2 regions of the Streptomyces sp. NPDC127595 genome follow, and region 2 is predicted to be linked to the other one. Evidence: riboswitches for the same ligand, from Rfam matches in the RefSeq annotation. Region 2 holds a riboswitch; the other holds the start of a gene.
The links. Region 2 has a riboswitch for S-adenosylmethionine ahead of ACFVKT_RS03980 (putative leader peptide). Riboswitches for the same ligand answer to the same signal wherever they lie in the genome.

Region 1 (7,217 bases), on a different contig from region 2:
TCCTTCATGCTGGGCGAGGTCTGCCTCTACAGCTTCATCATCATCATCCTCACGGGTGTGTATCTGACGCTGTTCTTCCACCCGTCGATGAACGAGGTGGAGTACCACGGCAGCTACGTCCCGCTGCAGGGCCAGCTGATGTCCGAGGCGTTCAACTCGACCATGCACATCTCCTTCGATGTGCGCGGTGGTCTGCTGATCCGGCAGATCCACCACTGGGCGGCGCTGATCTTCCTCGCCGGCATGTTCGTGCACATGATGCGCGTGTTCTTCACGGGTGCGTTCCGCAAGCCCCGTGAGGTCAACTGGATCTTCGGTTTCCTGCTGTTCGTCCTGGGCATGTTCACCGGCTTCACCGGCTACTCGCTCCCGGACGACCTGCTCTCCGGCACCGGTGTCCGCTTCATGGAGGGCGCGGTCCTGTCCGTGCCGATCGTGGGCACGTACCTCTCGTTCTTCCTCTTCGGCGGCGAGTTCCCGGGCGGCGACTTCGTGGCCCGCTTCTACTCGATCCACGTCCTGCTGCTGCCGGGCATCATGCTCGGCCTGGTGGTCGGCCACCTGATCCTGGTCTTCTACCACAAGCACACGCAGTTCGCGGGCCCCGGAAAGACGAACGACAACGTCGTCGGCATGCCGCTCCTTCCGGTCTACACGGCCAAGGCCGGAGGCTTCTTCTTCCTGGTCTTCGGTGTCATCACGGCCATCGCGGGCCTCGCCTCGATCAACCCGATCTGGACCATGGGCCCCTACCGCCCGGACCAGGTGTCGACCGGCGCCCAGCCCGACTGGTACATGGGCTTCTCCGAGGGCCTGATCCGGTTCATGCCGGGCTGGGAGATCAACCTCTGGGGTCACACGCTCGTCCTGGGTGTGTTCATCCCGCTGATGATCTTCCCGATGGTCCTGGTCGCGATCGCGGTCTATCCGTTCATCGAGTCCTGGGTCACCGGCGACAAGCGCGAGCACCACATCCTGGACCGCCCGCGCAACGTCCCGACCCGTACGGCCTTCGGTGTCGCGTGGATCACCTGGTACATGGTCCTGCTGATCGGTGGTGGAAACGACCTGTGGGCCACGCACTTCCACCTGTCGATCAACTCGATCACCTGGTTCGTGCGCATCGCCTTCTTCGTGGCGCCGGTCCTCGCGTTCATCGCCACCAAGCGGATCTGCCTCGGCCTTCAGCGCCGGGACCGGGACAAGGTGCTGCACGGCCGCGAGTCGGGCATCATCAAGCGCCTGCCGCACGGTGAGTTCGTCGAGATCCACGAGCCGCTCAGCCAGGAGGCTCTGCACACGCTCACCGCGCACGAGCAGTACCAGCCTGCCGAGATCGGCGCGCCGGTCGACGAGAACGGTGTCGAGCGCAAGGTGAAGGGCTCGCAGAAGCTGCGTGCCAAGCTCAGCAAGGGCTACTACGGGGAGGACAACCAGATCCCCAAGCCCACCGTCGAGGAGTACAAGGAGATCACGAGCGGCCACGGCCACCACTGATCACCCCTACGATCCTCGCTGATCGCCACGGCTGGAGCCCCGTCCATTGCATGGACGGGGCTCTTTGCCGTCTCCAGGGCTGGATAGGGTGGACTCGCCCCCTGCGTATGGGGGCGAGCCCACCCGCGTACCTCTCTGAGAACCCCAGGAGCGACCATGAGCGCTGTGAACCCCGCTGGAGGCGACACCGCGGCGGACCGTTCCTGGCCCAGGTTGCTGAACGGTCTGCTCGACGGCCGTGACCTGAGTGCGGACGACACCGCCTGGGCGATGAACCTGATGATGCGCGGTGAGGCGACCGACGCGCAGATCGCCGGGTTCGCGGTGGCGCTGCGGGCCAAGGGAGAGACCGTCGAGGAGATCACCGGGCTGGTACGGATGATGTACGAGCACGCCAATGTGATCGAGGTGCCGGGGAAGACCGTCGACATCGTCGGTACGGGCGGCGACGGGGCCAAGACCGTCAACATCTCCACCATGTCGGCGATCGTCATCGCCGGGACGGGCGCGAAGGTCGTCAAGCACGGCAACCGGGCCGCTTCCTCGGCCTCCGGCGCGTCCGACGTCCTGGAGAAGCTCGGGGTCAATCTGCAGCTGACGACCAAGCGGGTGGCCGAGGTGGCCGAGGAGGCCGGCATCACCTTCTGCTTCGCGGTGAAGTTCCACCCGGCGCTACGTCATGTGGGCGCCGCACGTGGGCAGTTGGGCATCCGTACGGTCTTCAACGCGCTCGGCCCGCTGACGAACCCGGCACGGGTGAAGGCGCAGGCGGTCGGTGTCGCGGACCCCCGCATGGCGCCCATCGTGGCGGGAGTCTTCGCCGAGCGCGGCAACTCCTCGCTGGTCTTCCGCGGCGACGACGGGCTCGATGAGCTGACCATCACCTCCACGTCCCGGGTGTGGGTCGTACGGGACGGAAAGGTCACCGAGGAGACCTTCGACCCGAGGGACGTCGGTATCGACCTGGTCCCGATCGAGGCATTGCGGGGCGCGGACTCCACGTACAACGCCGACGTGGCCCGGCGGCTCCTCGACGGAGAGACGGGGCCGGTGCGGGACGCCGTACTGCTGAACTCGGCGGCGGCGCTGGTGGCTCTGTCGCCGGGTGACGGGTCGCTCGCGGAGCAGATCCGCGCGGGGATGGCGGAGGCGGCGGAGGCCGTCGACTCGGGGGCGGCGAAGCGGACGCTGGAGCGGTGGGTGGCGGCGACCAACGCGTAGCCTGCGAGGCGGTTCGAAGGGGGGCCGGGCCGGCTCGATAGGGCTGGGCCGAAGTGGTCCGGCCCTTTCCGCCTTCCGTCCGGCCTCTTTCGTGTTCCGGCCCGTTTCGCGTTCCGGGATCCGGACACGGGTTGCGCCGTCGCGATCAGTTCGGTTAGTTTTTTCGGCAGGTCATGAGTGACAGTCATGAGGCCCCGGCCGACTGTCCGGCAACCCTCCGTCCGTGGCGGGGTGCCCCGGGTGAAGACCAGGCCGTAGGCAGCGAGGTCTGCGGCAAGCGCGGACCCCTCCCTCTTCTGAGTGGTAAAGGCCCAGGGGTCCTGGTCATTCGAGGGAGCCTTCTGTGAGCAAGCGAATGCGATAGGGCGCAGAGCCCCTCTTCCGCCTGTCCCTTTCACCCTTTGCCGCGCTGAGCGCCACCTCCATGGACCGGCTCGCGCGGTGATTTCCCTGAGTCTCACAGGAGTTCGCCATGTCTGTCTCCACCGTTGCCGCCGACCAGGCTGTTTGTACCCAGCTGCCCGTTCTGGGCCGGGATGTCACCGTCCCGCTCGTCACCGGTGGCGAGGTCACGTACGCCGCCCTCGACTACGCCGCCAGCGCTCCGGCCCTCCAGCGCGTGTGGGACGACGTGGCCGCGTACGCCCCGTACTACGGCAGCGTGCACCGTGGCGCCGGGTACCTGTCCCAGCTCTCCACCGACCTCTTCGAGAACTCCCGCACCACCGTCGCCGAGTTCCTGGACTGCCGTGACGACGACCAGGTCGTCTTCACCCGGTCGACCACCGACTCGCTCAACCTGCTCGCCGCCGCCCTGCCGGCCGACTGCCAGGTCTTCGTCTTCGAGACCGAGCACCACGCCTCGCTGCTGCCCTGGCGGGACGCGCGGGTGACGTACCTGAACGCCCCGCGTACGCCGGGGGAGGCCGTCGCGACCCTGGAGCGCGCGCTCGGTGACCGCGACCCCCAGGGCCCGGCCCTCGTCTGTGTCACGGGCGCCTCGAACGTCACCGGTGAGCTGTGGCCGGTGCGTGAGCTGGCCGCGGCCGCGCACGCGCACGGTGCTCGCATCGTCCTCGACGCCGCGCAGCTCGCCCCGCACCACCCGGTGTCGGTGCGCGACCTCGACGTCGACTGGGTCGCCTTCTCCGGGCACAAGCTGTACGCCCCCTTCGGCTCCGGTGTCCTCGCCGGCCGCTCCGACTGGCTGCGCGAGGCCGAGCCGTACCTGGCGGGCGGTGGGGCCAGCCGCAAGGTGTCGCGGCGTACGGACGGCGGCGTGGACGTGGAGTGGCACGAGAGCGCCGCCCGGCACGAGGCCGGTTCGCCGAACGTGATCGGCGTCTACTCGATCGCCTCCGCCTGCAAGGCGCTCACCGAGGCGGGCTTCGACACCCTCGTCGCCCGTGAGCAGCGGCTGATCGACACGGTCCGCGCGGGTCTCGCCGAGGTGCCCGAGGTCAGGGTCCTCTCGCTCTTCGGCGACGACGCCCCGCGCGTCGGCGTCATCTCCTTCGTCGTGGAGGGCTGGAACAGCTCGCACTTCGCGGCCGCGCTGTCCGCCGAGTACGGCATCGGGGTGCGCGACGGTCTGTTCTGTGCCCACCCGCTGGTCAGGACCCTGCTCGGCAGCGACCCGGAGACCCAGGGCGAGTGCGGCGCTCCCGAGGCCGCGCCCGGCGAGAAGTCCCTCAACGCCATCCGTGTCAGCTTCGGCGCGGGCACCCCGGACGAGCACGTCGAGCGTTTCGTGCGCGCCGTCAAGGAGCTCGTCCGGGACGGCGCGAAGTGGAACTACCGCACACAGGACGGGCGTTGCGTTCCCGCCGTGTGATCGCCTGACAGGAGCACGGCGTATACGCTCCCTTCGGCGGCCGTACGGCGAACAGGGGAGTCACGGGGAGTGCAGGCGCTGCGGGAGACGGATCCACGGCGGATCGGTCCGTACGAGGTGCTCGGGCGGCTCGGTGCGGGCGGCATGGGCGAGGTCTATCTCGCCGAGTCGCGGGCCGGGCTCCGGCTGGCCGTGAAGGTGGTGCGGGCCGAGCACGCGGAGGACCGTACTTTCCGCGCCCGGTTCCGCCAGGAGGTGCGGGCCGCGCAGACCGTCGGCGGTACGGGGACGTACACCGCGCGCGTGGTCGACGCCGACCCCGAGGGCGAACGGCCTTGGATGGCAACGGAGTTCGTCGAGGGGCCGAACCTGCGCGACGCGGTGCTCGACGGCGGGCCGCTGGACGAGGACGCGGTGCTCACCTTCGCGGCCGCACTGGGCGAGGCCCTCGCCGCGATCCACGCCAAGGGCATGGTGCACCGTGACCTCAAGCCGTCCAACATCCTGCTGGCGCCGGACGGTCCGCGGGTCATCGACTTCGGGATCGTACGGGCGCTGGAGGCGACGGCGATGACCCGCACCGGCACCATGGTCGGCTCGGTCGGATACGTCTCGCCCGAGCAGATACGCAACGGTTCCGAGGTCGGGCCGCCGAGTGACGTCTTCGCGCTGGGCGCTGTGCTCGCCTACGCGTCGAGCGGCCGCGAGCCCTTCGGGGAGGGCCAGGACTCGGTCATCCTGCTGCGCATCGTAACCCGGGACTTCGATCTCTCCGGAGTTCCGGCGCGCGTGCTCCCGCTCGTAGAGGCCTGTCTGCGGGAGGAGCCCGGGGCCCGGCCCACCCCCGAGGAAGTGGTCGAGGCCGCCGGACACTCGGCGGCCTCCCTGCGGGCGGCTCTGCGGCCGGGGTGGCTCACCTCCGCACCGGCGACGGTCGCGGGCGACGAACGGTGGCTTCCGGAGCGCGAGTCGGGCGAGGGCGAGAGCCGCGTCGAGTACATCGCCCCGGCGACGGTCACGGGCGTTTCGGCGCCGGACAGCTCACCGGCACCCGAACGGCCTTCGCGGCGCGGGTTGCTGACGGCTGCGGCGGGCGGCGCGGTGGTCGCCGCCACCGGGGGAGCCGGGTGGTGGGTGTGGCAGCGGGGGAGTGGAACGCGGGGGGCCGGAACCTCAAAGCCCACCGCGACCGCAACCGCAGTGGGTGCGGAGACTCCCGCCGCTCTCGCCTGGCAGTACGACGCCGCCGGGCTCGGCGGTCTGTACGGACCCTGCGTCGCGGTGTCGCCGGACGGCGAGGTCGTCTACCTCGGGGACGCGAACGGCAAGCTGCACGCCCTGTCCCGTGCGGGCGGCCGGCGCTGGGAGCTCGCGCTCGGCGAGGAGGTGTCGACGTCCGTCGTCACCTCGGACGGGATCTTCTGTGTCGTCTGGGACCAGGAGAGGGCGCGACGCCGGCTGTGCGCGGTGGACGCGTCGGGCAAGCTCCGGTGGACGAAGGACGTCGGCGACAACGGCTACGACCCGCCGGTTCTCGCAGGCCGCGGCGTGCTGGTCGCCACCGGCGGCACCGATGAAGGAGGGTTCCGCTGCTACGCGGCCGACGGCACCGTGCTGTGGAGTGCGTCGACCCCTGCCGGTCCGACCGGAACGCCGCTCGTGGCGGGCGGTGTGATCTACGCGGGCACCTTCGGCGACGCCCTGGTGGCCCTGGACGCCGAGGACGGCAGCAGGCTCTGGGAGGTCTCGACGGGCGGAGACGTCGGCCCGCCCGCCCTGGTCGGCGACACCCTCGTCGCGGTGTCGGACGGAGGCGCGAACCGGCACGCGTTCAGCCTCGACGGTGAACTGCTGTGGGATGCCCGGGCGGAGAACAGCGGACCGATGGTCGCCGGGAACCGGTCGCTCGCGATCACCACGGGGCAGGGCACCATCGACGCCATCAGGGCGGTCGACGGCAGCACGGCATGGACGTACGAGATAGGCGGCGACTGGCTGCCGAGCCCCGTGGCGACCGGGGATCGCATCTATGTGCGAAGCGGGCTCGTCCTGTGTGCCCTGGGCATGGACGGCAAGCCGGTGTGGAGCGAGGCCCTCGGCGACTCCACCGGCGAGGACCAGCACAGCCCCGTGCTCAGCGGCAAGCGGCTCTACGTTCCCTCGGGAGCCGGAATCGCCGCCGTGGACATCAGCGGCTGACCGGGACCGTCTCTCAGCCGTCCAGCCCGATCGCGAACGCCGCCTCCAGGTCGTGCTGGGAGTACGTGCGGAACGCGACGTGGGTGTCGGTGCCCTCGACGCCCGGGATCTTGCTGATCTTGCCCGGGATGACGTCCGCCAGGTCGTCGTGGGCCTTCACGCGGACCATCGCGATCAGGTCGTACGTACCGGTGACCGAGAAGACCTCGCTGACGCTGTCGAGGGCGGCGATCGACTCCGCGATCTCGGGGATCCGGTCCACGCTGGTCTTGATGAGCACGATCGCGGTGATCACGGCTGGTTTTCTCCCTCGGGGGCCGCGGCTGGGGCTTTCACTCTAGTCGTCCGGCCGAAACGCACCCACGCGTAGCCGAAGCCGAGGGAGAAGCCCACCAGGTGGGCCAGATAGGCGACCCCGGGGCCGGCGGCGGCGCGGCCCGCCGCCAGCCACTGCAGGGTCACCCAG
Region 2 (7,217 bases):
CCGTAGCGGGCGGCGAGGTCCACCGACTCCTTGCTCGTCGCGCTGCCGTGCCAGACCCGGACGGGCTGCTGGAACGGCCGGGGCCACACCTCGGCCTCATGCAGCTCGGGGCGGAAGCGGGTCGCGGCGGTCACCTTGTCCTGCCGCCAGATCTGCCGGAACACCTCGTAACCCTCGGCGTTGCGCTCCCACTGGTCCTCGGGCGTGACGTGGAACAGCTCCCGCTGGGCGGTGCCGTTGCCCTTGCCGATGATCAACTCAAGCCGCCCGCCCGACAGATGATCCAGGGTCGCGTAGTCCTCGTACGCGCGCACCGGGTCGAGGAGGCTGAGCGTGGTGACCGCTGTGAACAGGCGGATGCGGGAGGTGAGGGCGGCGATGTGGCTGAGGACGACGGGCGGCGAGGAGGAGATGAACGGCCTCTCGTGCCGCTCCCCCACGCCGAAGCCGTCGAAGCCCAACTCCTCGGCCAGCAGGGCGTTGTCGATGACCTCGCGAAAGCGCGCGTTGGTCGGTTTCTGAACGCCGGTCACCGGGTCCGGCGCATGCACGATCAGGGTGATGGCGAGGAACTTCATGACGCGGCTCGTTCCGCAGACGCGTCCGCGTCGGGGTGGGCCAGGCCCAGGTGGTCGCGCAGAGTGGTGCCCTCGTACTCCGTGCGGAAGACGCCGCGCTCCTGGAGCAGCGGGACGACGGTGTCGGCGAAGCCGTCGAGGCCGCCCGGAGTGATGTGCGGGACGAGGATGAAGCCGTCGCTGGCGTCCGCCTGGACGAATTCGTTGATGGTCTCGGCGACGGTGGCCGGGGAACCGACGAACGACTGACGGTTGCCGGTCTCGATGACGAGGTCGCGGATGGACCAGTTGTTGGCGGCCGCGCGCTCACGCCATTCCCGGGCGGTAGCCAGCGGGTCACGGTACATCCGCACCTGGGCGCGGCCTCGGGCGATGGTGTGCTCGCCCGGGTCCGGATCGATGTCCGGAAGCGGGCCTTCCGGGTCGTACGCGGACAGGTCCCGGTTCCAGACGAACTCGAGGTGCTTGATGGCGGTGGCGCCGCTGACCTGCTGGCGCCGTACCTCGCGGGAGATCTCCTCCGCCTCGGCGTCCGTGTCACCGAGGACGAAGGTGGCGGCGGGCAGGATCAGCAGCTGGTCGTGGGTGCGGCCGTGCCGGGCGAGGCGGCCCTTGACGTCCGTGTAGAAGGCCTGGCCTTCCTTGAGCGTGCTGTACCGGCTGAAGATCGCGTCCGCGCCGGCGGCGGCGAACTCGCGTCCTTCGTCGGAGTCTCCGGCCTGGAAGATGACCGGGCGGCCCTGCGGGCTGCGCGGCACGTTGAACTGCCCCTCGATGTCGAAGTGCTGTCCCTTGTGCACGAAGGCTCCGGCCTGCGCGTCCCGCAGGAAGGTGCCGCTGCCCTGGTCGGCGACGATCTCGTCCCCGTGCCAGGAGTCGAACAGTTCGTTGGTGGTGGCGAGGAACTCCTTGGCCCGGGAGTACCGCTCGTCCTTCGGGAGGAAGCCGCCGCGGCGGAAGTTCTCGCCGGTGAAGGCGTCCCAGGAGGTGACGACGTTCCAGGCGGCGCGCCCGCCGGAGAGGTGGTCGAGGCTCGCGAACTGACGGGCCACCTCGTAGGGCTCGTTGAACGTGGAGTTGATGGTGCCGGTCAGACCGAGGTGTTCGGTGACGGCCGCGAGTGCGCTGAGGATGGTGAAGGTGTCTGGCCGTCCGACGACGTCCAAGTCGTAGATCTGGCCGCCCTGTTCGCGCAGCCGCAGGCCTTCGGCGAGGAACAGGAAGTCGAACTTGGCGCGTTCGGCGGTCCGCGCGAAGTGCGCGAAGGAGCTGAACTCGATGTGGCTGCCGGCCTCGGGGTCGCTCCACACGGTGGTGTTGTTGACGCCGGGGAAGTGCGCCGCGAGGTGGATCTGCTTGAGCGGCTTGTCCGTTGACTTGCTCATGGGTGAGGTCCCTCCGGCTCAGACGTGGGCGGCGTAGCGGTTGGCGGGGCGGGCGAGCCCGAGCAGCCCGCGCAGGGTGTCGGCCTCGTAGGAGTGCCGGAAGGCGTCGCGGCGCTGGAGCTCGGGGACCAGGCCCCGCGTGATCGCCGGGAGGTCGTGCCCGGCAACGGCCGGCCTCAGCCGGAAGCCGGCGAGCCCGGACTCCTGCAACTCCTGGAGCAGGTCGGCCAGTTGTACGGGAGTGCCGGTGAACACCCGGGCGTCGCTGGTGTACGGGTAACCCGCGAGGGCGTCGAGTCGCTCCCGCCGGTCCTCCGCGGCGGCGGGGTCGTTGTCCAGGAACACCACCAGGTCGCCGAAGAGGTGCAGCGGCTCCTCGGCGCGTCCGGCCGCCTCCTGTTCGGTGCGGACCGCGGCGACGATGGCACGCGCCTCCTCGACATCGTGCGGAGTGACGTATCCGATGTCGGTGCTGCGAGCGAGCAGCCGGAACGGCGCGCCCGTCGTGGACTCGTGGGCCAGGGCGCTGACCAGGGGCTGGCCCTGCGGCGGACGGGGTGTGATGGAGGGGCCCTTGACGCTGAAGTGCTTGCCCTCGAAGTCGATGTAGTGCAGTTTGTCGCGGTCGACGAAGCGGCCGGTGGTGACGTCCCGGATCTCCGCGTCGTCCTCCCAGCTGTCCCACAGCCGGCGCACCGCTTCGACGTACTCGGCGGTCTCGTCGAAGAGATCGACGATCAACTTCTGCAGGGCCGGTGTCTCCAGGTCTTCGATACGGAGCTTCGGGAACGTCCGGCGTCCGAAGTGAGCGGCCTCGTTCTGCCGTGCGGAGGCCTGCACGCGCAAGCCCGCGCGGCCGGTGCTCACATAGTCGAGGGTGGCGATGGCCTTGGATATGTGGAAGGGCTCCGTGTGTGTGGTCACCACGCTCGGCACCAGCCCTATGTGGCTGGTCAGCGGCGCGACACGGGCCGCGATGAGGACGGCGTCGAGTCGGCCGCGTACCTGGTCGGTGCGTGCGTCCGGTTCGCTGAGGCGCGCGGACTGCGGGCCGAGGCTGTCCTCGATGGTCACGAAGTCGAGCAGGCCGCGCTCGGCCTCGGTGATCAGGTCGGTCCAGTACGAGGCGGTGAACAGATCATGGGGGCGGGCCACCGGATCGCGCCAGGCGGCCGGGTGCCAGCCCGCGCCGTCGAGGGCGACGGCCAGGTGCAGTGCGGCGGGAGAGGAAGAGGATGAGGGCAACGACGTTGACGAGGACACGAAAGTGGTGCCTTCCTGATCGACCGTGTGAGATCGCCGGGCCTCCACTGGGAGGGTGCGGCGGCGGGGTGACAGGTCAGGGACGACAGAGCGCGCCGGCCACGCGCTGAAGGTCGATGTGCGGCCGGGAGTAGAGGTGCACGCGACGGCGCGGGGCGAGAACCAGGACACGGAGACGGGGCACGGGCTGCATGTCCGTCACCTCCGCCCTTCCGGCTCGGCGGTCTGGAGGCCGCCGGCATCGCGCTTGCGGAACCCGGGACGGGAACCGCCTGGTCGTCACCTGGAGCACCCCGCCGCGGAGGAGGGTTGCCGGTCAGCAAGCCAGGGCTTGACGCTGACGCTCATAACCTGCTGGGGACGTTACGGGAGGCCACAGCGCTGCGCAATGCCCGGGGATCATGGTCGTGCTCACACCGCCGTGCGTCCTCAGCAGGGACAACCACGCGGCTACTCCGTCTGTTCCGACCCGGCGCCCGGAGTTCGGACAAGCAGGAAGTTCCTCCGGCGGCGCAAGGTGAAGCCGATCGACTCGTAGAGCCGGATAGCGCCGGTGTTGGTGGCGGAGGCGTGCAGGAAGGGGATGTCCCCACGTTCCCTGATGCCTGCCGCGACCGCGCGTACAAGCCGGGTGGCCAGCCCCTGACCCCGGTGTTCCGGGTGGGTGCAGACCGCGCTGATCTCCGTCCAGCCCGGCGGACGCAGCCGTTCGCCGGCCATGGCGATGAGGCGTCCACAGTGGCGAACCCCGAGGTAGGTGCCGAGTTCGACCGTGCGCGGCAGGAAAGGGCCCGGCTCCGTCAAGGCGATCAGTTCCAGGATCTCCGGTACGTCGTCGAGGCCGAGCAGCACGGCTTCGGGAGCGGATTCGGTGCGCAGCGCGGTGTCCACCAGTTGCACGCCCTCGCCCCGCCGCACGATGTCCCAGCCGTCGGGAACGGCCTCGACCCCCGACACCGGGACTTCGGTTCCTGGTCCGACCAGTGCGGCCAGGTCGGACCAGGCGCGGGGATCGGCCGGGTCGGCCAGGCCGGTGAACGGGGAGACGTCTCTGGGGTAGCGGGCGGCGCGGCCCAGGCGCTCGGCGAACGAAGCATGCGGACCGGTCAGCGCGGCCCAGGAAGCGTTGTCCAGGATGTGGGATGCCGTCGGGCTCTGCGACGATGTCGGACGGACACTGGTGACCATGACGGTGTTGGATCTCCGTAACGGGAACGGGGTCATCTTCGGGGGTGAAACCCTGGCCGCGGCAGGCGTTCCGCCGCCGACAACGACGTGACGAGTCGAGTCGAGTCGAGTCGAGTCGAGTCGTGGCGACCGTCGTTGTTGTCGGCGGCGTTGTCGCGGCGGCGGAATCCTGCGTCGGCCAGGAGATTTGACGGATCGTCAGGAGTTGTCGAGCGGCAGACCGGGCGGGTTGACCTGCGAGGTGCTCACGGCCTCGTTGGAGAGGTTCCAGGCGGCGAGCCACTTGGCGTACTGACCGTTCTTGATCAGGTAGTTGATCGCGTCGGAGATCGGCTGGGCCAGCCCGCTGCCCTTCTTCGCCGTCGCCGCGATCAGCCCCTGGAGCGTCTCACCCGCGCCGGAGAACTTGCCCGCATTACGCGTCGGGTTGGTGGTCTTCGCGACCTGGGTGATGTGGTAGGCGATGCCCGGGTTGGGCCCGAAGTAGGCGTCGATCTTCCCGCTGGACAGCGCCAGATACGTGCCGTTGCCGTCCGGGTAGTACTTGACGTCGAGCGTCTTGCCCTCCTTCTCCAGTTTCGCCTTCCACTCCAGCAGGATCTTCTCCTGATTGGTTCCCGCGCCCACCGCGATGGTCTTGCCTGCCAGGTTCTCGTAGTTGTCGTCGAAGTTCCACGTGCTGCTCTTCAGCACCTCGAAGGAGAGGTTGTCCTGGCGGTAGGAGGCGAACTCGTACTTCGCCTTGCGCTCCTCGGTGTCGGTGACATTGGAGAAGGCGACGTTGACCTTGCCGCTGTCGATGCCGACGAACAGGTTCTCCCAGGTCGAGTTCTTCACCTCGGGCTGCAGTCCGAGGACCGCGGCGACCAGCTTGCCGAGGTCGGGCTCGGCGCCGGTGAGGGTCTTCTGGTCATCGCCCACATACGCCAGCGGCGGGCCCCCGGCGGGCAGTGCGCCGACTCCGATGACCAGTTTGCCGCTCTCGGAGACCGACTTGGGCAGTTCGGCGCTGATGGACGGGACCTCGGACACCTTGAGGTCGGTCTGCTTCGCGGCACCGTTGGACAGTGCGCCCACGGTGACCGTCCCGGTCTCTGCGTCGGTCTTGGTGGCCGCGTCGCTGTCACCCCCGCACGCCGCGAGCCCGGTGGCGAGAGTGACGACGGCGGTGCCCGCGGTGAGACCGCGAAGGAGCCTGCTTCGGAAACGGAGGGTACGCATGGCTTTTCCTTGTTCGGTGAGCGGATGTGGTGAGGTGCGGTGTGTGTGGGGGGCGAACCCGGCGGCGGGTCGCGGGTCAAGAGGGTGAGCGGGGGGCAGGGAAACGGCCGGAGGGATCAGAGCACCTTGCTCAGAAAGTCCCTGGTCCGTTCGTTCTTCGGGTGGTCGAGCACCTCGGCGGGCGAGCCCTGTTCGACGATCCGGCCGCCGTCCATGAAGACGACCTGGTCGGCGATCTCACGGGCGAAGCCGATCTCGTGGGTGACGATGACGAGAGTGGTGCCACCGGCGGCCAGGTCCTTGATGACCTCCAGCACCTCACCGACCAGTTCGGGGTCGAGCGCGGAGGTGGGTTCGTCGAAGAGGATCACTCCGGGCCGCAGGGCGAGGGCGCGCGCGATGGCCACCCGCTGCTGCTGACCGCCCGACAACTGGCGTGGATAGGCGTCGGTCTTGTCGTGCAGTCCCACCCGGTCGAGCAGTTCGCGCCCAAGCTTCTCGGCCTCGGGCTTCTTCAGCAGGCCGGTCGCGACCGGGGCGGCCGCCACGTTGTCCAGCACCGTCAGATGCGGAAACAGGTTGAAGTTCTGGAAGACGAAGCCGATCCGGCTGCGCTGAGCCAGGATCGCCCGCTCGCTCAGCTCCTTGAGCCTCCCCCAGCCTTCGGCCGGGGGGACCCCCGTCGCGCTGCGCTTGCCGTGCCGACGTACGCCGATCAGCTCGCCGTTCAAGCTGACATGCCCGATCTCGGGCTTCTCCAGGTGGTTGATCACCCGCAGGAGGGTCGACTTGCCGGAGCCGGACGGTCCGAGGATCACCGTGACCTCACCGGGCCTGACCGTCAAGTCGACGCCGTCCAGTACCCGATGGGTGCCGTACCACTTGTGCACGTCGTGGACCTCGACGGCGGCCGGGCGTGTCCCGAGCGGGTCGGTGGTCATATCGCCGCCTCCTTCCTGACCCGGGCCCGCAGGTCACGCAGCCCGGTCCGCACCTTCTGCAACGGAGTCGGCGGAAGGGTGCGCAGCGCGCCCCGCGAGTAGTACCGCTCGACGTAGAACTGGATGACGGACACGACGCTGGTCAGGATCAAGTACCAGACAGTGGCGACCAGCAGCAGCGGCACGATGTCGCCCGGGTAGGTGCTGCCCATGCTCTGCACCGACCCGAACAGGTCGAGGAGCGACACGTAGAAGACCAGCGAAGTGCCCTTGATCAGGCCTATCAGCTGGTTGACGTAGTTGGGGGTGATGGACCGCAGCGCCTGTGGGAAGACGATTTTCGTGAACTGGTAGCCCTTCGGCAGACCGAGTGCGGAGGCTGCCTCGTGCTGGCCCTGGTCGACCGAGAGGATGCCGCCGCGCACCACTTCGGCGGCGTAGGCCGCCTCATTGAGGCTCAGTCCGATGACCGCGACGACCATGTCGGTGGCGAGCCGGGACTCGTCGAAGGAGAAGAAGGCGGGGCCGAACGGCACACCGAGGCTCAGCGTCTTGTAGAGCGCACTGAAGTTGTAGAGGAACAGCAGGACCACGATCAGCGGCACCGATCGGAACAGCCATATGTAGACCCAGCTGACGGC

Region 1: another riboswitch for S-adenosylmethionine. It lies ahead of ACFVKT_RS33680 (aminotransferase class V-fold PLP-dependent enzyme); the one in region 2 lies ahead of ACFVKT_RS03980 (putative leader peptide).

Annotation. Positions count from the first base shown of each region.
Region 1 covers NZ_JBHXWK010000013.1:202,961-210,177, reverse strand. The annotation lists gene ACFVKT_RS33690 (cytochrome bc complex cytochrome b subunit) at 1-1,497, shown strand, start outside; gene trpD (anthranilate phosphoribosyltransferase) at 1,654-2,718, shown strand; SAM riboswitch class IV at 2,888-3,004, shown strand; gene ACFVKT_RS33680 (aminotransferase class V-fold PLP-dependent enzyme) at 3,191-4,552, shown strand; gene ACFVKT_RS33675 (PQQ-binding-like beta-propeller repeat protein) at 4,622-6,751, shown strand; gene ACFVKT_RS33670 (Lrp/AsnC family transcriptional regulator) at 6,765-7,046, opposite strand; gene ACFVKT_RS33665 (rhomboid family intramembrane serine protease) at 7,043-7,217, opposite strand, start outside.
Region 2 covers NZ_JBHXWK010000001.1:934,471-941,687, reverse strand. The annotation lists gene ACFVKT_RS03995 (LLM class flavin-dependent oxidoreductase) at 1-578, opposite strand, end outside; gene ACFVKT_RS03990 (NtaA/DmoA family FMN-dependent monooxygenase) at 575-1,963, opposite strand; gene ACFVKT_RS03985 (LLM class flavin-dependent oxidoreductase) at 1,982-3,208, opposite strand; gene ACFVKT_RS03980 (putative leader peptide) at 3,303-3,419, opposite strand; SAM riboswitch class IV at 3,465-3,578, opposite strand; gene ACFVKT_RS03975 (GNAT family N-acetyltransferase) at 3,677-4,414, opposite strand; gene ACFVKT_RS03970 (transporter substrate-binding domain-containing protein) at 4,613-5,635, opposite strand; gene ACFVKT_RS03965 (amino acid ABC transporter ATP-binding protein) at 5,752-6,576, opposite strand; gene ACFVKT_RS03960 (amino acid ABC transporter permease) at 6,573-7,217, opposite strand, start outside.